Regions from separate parts of the Citrobacter sp. MNAZ 1397 genome, predicted to be linked through region 2. Evidence: riboswitches for the same ligand, from Rfam matches in the RefSeq annotation. Region 2 holds a riboswitch; the other holds the start of a gene.

Region 1 (3,411 bases), on a different contig from region 2:
AGTACCGGGAGGATCAGCGTCATCGCGCACAGGCGCAGCAGGGCAAGACGACCTGGGAAGCGTCGCCGATAGAGCGCGCGAGCGAGAAAAATGGCCGGCACGACGGAAAGCAGCGTCGATAAAAAGGCCTGCCAGAAAGAAAAACGTACCACGTGCCACAGATAGCTATCGTGCAGGAGTGCTGTCAGATCGGCCGCAGGGGCGTTTTGCCAGAGTGCGAGAAACGCGGAGATGGCCACCACCACCATCAGTGTGGCGGCGGCCAGACCGGGAACCAGCCAGCCGAAGGTTAGCGGCTGACGGCGCGTTGCCATGCATTAATCCATTCGCCGCGCTGGGTTGCGACGTCTTGCGGGGTATATTCCAGCGAGGTTTGTGGTTTCACCAGCGCATCGAATCCGGCGGGCAGAGAGACATTGCTGACCGGGTACATCCAGTTGCCAGTCGGGATGGCGTTCTGGAATGCCGGAGAGACCATAAATTTCAGGAATTTCTCTGCCAGTTCCGGCTGCTTACTGGCAGCGGTTCGGGCAGCCACTTCAACCTGCAGGTAGTGACCTTCGCTAAAGGCCGCGGCGGCGTAGTTGTCTTTCTTCTCTTCAATGATGTGGTAAGCCGGAGAGGTGGTGTAGCTCAGCACCAGGTCACCTTCTCCTTTCAGGAACAGACCGTAGGCTTCACTCCAGCCCTTGGTGACCGTGACGGTTTTGGCCGCCAGTTTTTGCCAGGCGTCCGGGGCCTTATCGCCGTACACTTTCTGCATCCACAGCAACAGGCCGAGACCTGGCGTACTGGTCCGCGGATCTTCATAAATCACGCGCCATTTCTGTGAGCTTTCTACCAGTTCTTTCAGGCTTTTCGGTGGGTTTTTCAGCTTGTTTTTGTCATAAACGAACGCAAACCAGCCGTAGTCAAACGGAACGAAGGTGTCGTTTTTCCAGCCGCCAGGCACGGTAACGGCGTCCGGGGAAATGCCGCTTTTGGCGAACAGTTTGGTTTGTGTGGCGGCTTCCAGTAGGTTGTTATCCAGCCCCAGCACCACATCCGCTTTGCTGTTTTTGCCTTCCATACGCAGACGGTTAAGCAGTGATACGCCATCTTCCAGCGCGACAAATTTCAACTCACAGTTGCAGTCGGCTTCGAAGGCTTTTTTTACCGCGGGTCCCGGTCCCCATTCCGCAGAGAAGGAGTCGTAGGTGTAAACGGTCAGGGTCGGTTTCGCGAAAGCGGGAGCTGCGGCAAGCAGCAGGAATGGCAGAACTTTTTTAAGCACTTTGCACCTCAAAAATGGGTGGCAAAGAGGATTTTAAGCGATAGCCTCAAATCCCTTCGCCGGCGTTATCCGGATCAGGTTCGACGGGTATTTTCTCAGCACACGCTTTTGGCGCAGCACCCCGTTGAGCACTGCGCCATTGTAATGATTTTGTAAGTTTTCTGAAAGCGCCCCTTTATCATTCAGCAGGAAGCGCCAGAATCTGAACGATTACGGGTCGGGCGGGGCGAACCATGCGGATTTGAAGTCAAACCAGCCAAGGGTGTTCATACGCAGACCGCGCATACTGCGCTGACCCTGAATCCGCAGCCAGTGATGAATCAGCGGAACCAGGGTTTTGCTTGCCAGTAACTGCTGACACCAGACGGCCAGATTCATCTTTCCGGCGCGCCAACGCTCAGCATCGGCCTGCCAGTCCAGCGGGACGCAGTGTTGAATCAGCGGGACTTCATACAAATGCGTAAAGAGGGAAAAATCGAGCGGCAGCGTGAAGTTGGCGCTATTGAGCCAGATATCGCTGACGATATCGCCGCGGTGCCACTCTTCGTAATCCACTTCTTGTATCTCCAGGCGCACATCATGTTGCGCCAGTAGCTTGCTCATGGTGTTGGCAATCGCTTTATGCTCGTTGTGATCGCGATAGAAAGTCAGGGTGAGTGATTCCAGCCCCGCAGGTTTTTCACCACTGCCAGGTCGCGCATGGTGCCAGCGCGGCAGCAGGCCGTACGCCGGGAACCAGTACTGTTGATAATGTTCTTCCGCGTGGTAGAGCAGCCGGGTGGGGGAGAGAACCTGGCTTATCCAGTCGCGAACGGCCTGGTTTGCGCCCCGGTGTGAGCGGGCATCGAAGAGCAGATAGTAACAGCCCTCTTCGAGGCGGCTTTCGACCGCTTTTTCCCCGTCGGTTGGCCCGTCAATGGTCAGGCCGCCATTCGGTTCATCGCCAATTTCCGGCAGTACCCAGACATTGACTTCATCGATAAGCGCGCGATAACCGAAGTAGTCATCAAACGCATGAATTTTCAGCTGGTTATTATTATTGCGCGTGACCGCATAAGGCCCAGTGCCGACAGGATGGCTGGAGAAATTGTCCATCGAGTTCCACTCCTGCGGCAGGATCATGGCGGGCACATGTCCCATCAGCCAGGGCAGCCAGGTGTCCGGCTGCGACAGGTGAATATCCAGCGTCCAGGGCGTCGGAGAGATAACCTGGGTGATATGCGAGTAGAGCGGCAGTGTACAGACGCGTTCGAGGGAGGCGATGACATCGCGCATTTCGAGTTCACGCCCATGGTGAAAATGGATGCCGGGGCGCAAATAAAAACGCCAGTGGAGCGGCGTGATCGCTTTCCAGTGATGCGCGATATCGGCTTCCAGTTCCCCATTTTCCTCATTTATGCGTGTCAGCGCGCTAAAAATCTGCCGCGCCATGTGGGTTTCAGAGCGCCGCAGGGCGGTGCCTGGCAGCAGATTACGCAGTGGACGGTAGTACAAAACCCGCAGAATATGCCGCCCCTGGCGGAAGCTACGGCCCAAATGCGAGATCAACATCTGGCGGACTGCGCTCTTATCGCCCACCAGTTGAACCAGTTGCTCGATACGATCCTGTTCCAGTAAGTCCTCTGCCCGCTGTTGCTGTAAGGCGAGACCGGTATAGAGAAATGTCAGGCGCGAACGTTTGCCGCGTCCGGCTTCTGCCTCCCAGGTCAGCCAGCCACGATCTTGCATGGTATTGAGCAGGGTGCGCATATGGCGACGGGAACAGCTCAGCAAATCGGCCAACTCATTGAGCGTTGTCTCCTGAGATTTCCCGTCACAACATTGCCATAGACGAATGAACTGTTGTTGCAGGCGACCTGATGGCATAAAAGGGGAACTCCTGATGAAAAGTCAGCAATTTATTTATCCCTATATTAAGCCAATAATCCTCCGTGATGAAGCGAGGAGGTGGCTATGAAGAGATCGTCTACACGGCAATTTTACTTAGCGTATTTTCGCGCGACGCAGGATGCGTCCCGACTCTTTCGTCTGAGTACGAACCAGCGGCTGAAAATGCTCGAAGAATTAATGCAGTGGGAAGTGACAATCCCGGTCTCTGAACCCTGAAACGCGTCCATCATGTGTGACTGAGTATTGGT
Region 2 (3,411 bases):
GCCGAAGTGTTCTCCCAGTGTCGTTTTGATAATCCCATCGTCGATAAGCGCGGCAACACGCGTCAGCAAACGGTGTTGCTCCGCGACATCGGCCGTTTCGAACATCGAGCGAGTAAACATAAATTCCCAGTGCAAAGAGAGGCTTTTCACTTTTAAAGGCACAACGTCCAGGGATTGCGGATCGTCAATGAGTGCCAGTTTACCTTGCGGTTGCAGGGCGTTAATCAACTGCTGATAGTGCTGCTCCGTGTTGTTGAGGCTGGCAACGTGGCTGACCTGCTTAATGCCAATACGCGCCAGCTCCTCGGTTAATGGTTTGCTGTGATCGATAACATGATGCGCGCCCAGCTCACTGACCCACTGCTGGCTTTGCGGGCGGGATGCCGTGCCAATCACGGTCAGGCGGGTCAGCTTACGCGCCAGTTGCGTCAGAATCGAGCCTACGCCGCCGGCGGCGCCGACAATCAGCAGCACGTCGCCTTCATTGCCATTTTCACGCACGCCTAAACGGTCAAACAACATTTCCCAGGCAGTAATGGCGGTCAGCGGCAGGGCCGCGGCAGAGGCGAAATCCAGTGAGGCTGGCTTACGGGCGGCAATGCGCTCATCCACCAGTTGAAATTCGCTGTTGCTGCCAGGACGGGTCAATGCCCCGGCATACCAGACTTCATCACCGGGCTTAAATAACGTGACCTTATCGCCAATGGCGGTAACCACACCGGTCGCGTCCCAGCCCAGCACACGAGGTTTATCGGCGTTAAACCCGGCACGCACTTTGGTGTCCACCGGGTTAACGGAGACGGCTTTCACCTCGACCAGCACATCATGCCCTTCGGCTTTCGGCGTCGGTAACTCAATGTCGGTTAAAAAATCAAGGTTGCTGCCGTTCTGTGCGGCCTGTGTAATGGCGATTGCTTTCATAAATACTCCGTAATGTCGTTATTCGTCAGGGGATGTGTTTATGCTAGTTCGCCAGGTGGTAAGTGAAAAACCCGGGCGGGAGGTGAGCACTTATCCTGCAGGAGTGAAAATAGCGTGGAATACCCCGGTGCGGAAAATTTCTGACGCGGGGCAGTGACAGGGCGCTACTCCTTATGGCAGAGTGCTTTGCGCGGCATTTTGCGGTGTGCAGCAGAGCACAGCAGGGGCCGTGGTTTTAATCATCGCCTCCTTGCGTTGAAATCTGTGCACCCGGTTACTATTTATTTTTAAGCTCAAAATTGTCTTTTCTATCGACTGAATTGATTAATTTCTTTTAACTTTTTGCCGATGATACGTTTACTTACCCGGCGAAGGAGGCTGCTTTGAAACGGATTCTAACTGTAATGTTGGGCGTGGGCATGTGCGCTGGCGCTCTTGCTGATTCTGGATCACCGCAACTGAAAGTGGAAAGCCAGAGGCTGATTCGCGAGTCTGGACATGAGTGCAACAAGGTTGAGGGCGTCTATCCCGCCGCGTTCGGTGGTTCTCTGATTGTGATTTGTGATGATACACGCAGATACACGATCAAGAGCAAGGATGGCCACTATGTCGTGGGTGTGGCGGAGTAACTCATCCGGGCAGGGCAAACGGGAGTATGCTATGTGTGTACTCTCAAAAAGAATGCTCGTCCTGGGTGCAGAATAAGCAGACATATCAAGTTTCCTCACACCGTTTTCTGCGCCGACTTACTGATACCATGGTAAGGAAAACGGGTTTATCGTTTACAAGACTTCTCCGTGGCTTTATCCTGATCCGGGATTAACAAACGTTAATCACAACTTATTGATTTTATTTGACTCGGGGTGCCCCTTTTCACGAAGGGCTGAGAAATACCCGTATTACCTGATCTGGATAATGCCAGCGTAGGGAAGTCAGATGCCTGCCCGGCATCCCTTCTTCACGCCGGGCAGGAGCGAATCGATGCAACCTGACCTGCTTCACCGTGCGCAAATCGCGCAAATTCTTCAGCAATTTCGTAAACATACGCCGCTCGTTCACTGCATGACTAACGACGTGGTGCAGACCTTTACGGCCAATGTCCTGCTGGCGCTGGGGGCGTCCCCGGCGATGGTGATTGACCGCGACGAAGCACAGCAATTTGCCGCCATTGCGGACGCGCTGCTGATTAATGTCGGCACGCTGACCCGCGAACGCGCCGATGCGATGCAGACGGCCATTTTAAGCGCCACCGCCGCGCGTAAGCCCTGGACGCTGGATCCGGTTGCCGTCGGAGCATTAACTTTTCGCAGCGATTTTTGTCGCGAGCTTCTGGCTTTGCAGCCTGCTGCCGTGCGCGGTAATGCTTCGGAAATTATGGCGCTCGCCGGGATGAGTGCCGGAGGACGTGGTGTGGACACCACCGATACCGCGATTGCCGCGCTGCCTGCGGCCCAGGCGCTGGCCCGCCAGACGGGGGCCATTGTTGCGGTGACCGGCGAGGTGGATTACATCACCGATGGTCTTCGTACCCTGCGCGTGACGGGCGGCGATCTGCTGATGACCCGCGTGGTGGGGGCAGGCTGTGCATTGTCGGCAGTGGTAGCCGCCTGTTGCGCCTTGCCGGGCGATCGCCTGTATAACGTGGCGGCGGCGTGCGCGTTTATGGCTCAGGCGGGCAGTCTGGCAGTGGCGACCACACGCGGACCTGGCAGTTTTATTCCTGCGTTTCTCGACGCCCTCTATGCGCTTCATGGGGAGGTACTGGCATGAAGCGGATCAACGCATTGACTATTGCCGGAACGGACCCCAGTGGTGGGGCGGGTATTCAGGCGGATCTGAAAACCTTTTCTGCGCTGGGCGCCTATGGCTGCTCGGTCATTACCGCGCTGGTGGCGCAAAATACTCGCGGCGTACAGTCGGTCTATCGTATTGAGCCCGATTTTGTCGCCGCACAGCTGGATTCGGTGTTCAGCGATGTACGCATTGATACGACTAAAATCGGCATGCTGGCGGAAACAGATATCGTGGAAGCGGTGGCGGAGCGCTTGCGCCGCTACCAGGTGCAAAATGTGGTACTCGATACCGTCATGCTGGCAAAAAGCGGCGACCCGCTGCTTTCCCCTTCGGCGGTAACGGCGCTGCGACAACATCTGTTGCCGCAGGTGTCGTTGATTACCCCCAATCTGCCCGAGGCCGCCGCGCTGCTGGATGCCCCTCACGCCCGCAACGAACGCGAGATGCATGAACAGGGTCAAGCGCTGCTGGCACTGGGATGCGAAGCGGTGCTTATAAAAGGCGGGCATCTGGATAATGATGAAAGTCCGGACTGGCTGTTTACCCGTAATGGCACCGAGCGTTTCACCGCACCCCGTATAAAAACCAAAAATACCCACGGCACGGGCTGTACGCTGTCGGCCGCCCTGGCGGCATTGCGTCCACGTCATGCGGACTGGGCTTCAACGGTCAATGAAGCCAAGCGCTGGCTGTCGG

Evidence for each region. A riboswitch is a leader RNA that binds a small molecule or an ion and turns the genes downstream of it on or off. The one in region 2 is predicted to bind thiamine pyrophosphate.
Region 1: linked by a shared signal. The riboswitch ahead of thiB (thiamine ABC transporter substrate binding subunit) and the one ahead of thiM (hydroxyethylthiazole kinase) in region 2 are both predicted to bind thiamine pyrophosphate.

The regions. Positions count from the first base shown of each region.
Region 1 covers NZ_JAKIVH010000002.1:392,794-396,204, forward strand. The annotation lists gene thiP (thiamine/thiamine pyrophosphate ABC transporter permease ThiP) at 1-314, opposite strand, end outside; gene thiB (thiamine ABC transporter substrate binding subunit) at 290-1,273, opposite strand; TPP riboswitch at 1,307-1,407, opposite strand; gene sgrR (HTH-type transcriptional regulator SgrR) at 1,484-3,139, opposite strand; gene sgrT (glucose uptake inhibitor SgrT) at 3,227-3,379, shown strand.
Region 2 covers NZ_JAKIVH010000001.1:532,969-536,379, forward strand. The annotation lists gene L2097_RS02280 (zinc-binding alcohol dehydrogenase family protein) at 1-921, opposite strand, end outside; gene L2097_RS02285 (hypothetical protein) at 1,305-1,550, shown strand; TPP riboswitch at 1,771-1,868, shown strand; gene thiM (hydroxyethylthiazole kinase) at 1,903-2,691, shown strand; gene thiD (bifunctional hydroxymethylpyrimidine kinase/phosphomethylpyrimidine kinase) at 2,688-3,411, shown strand, end outside.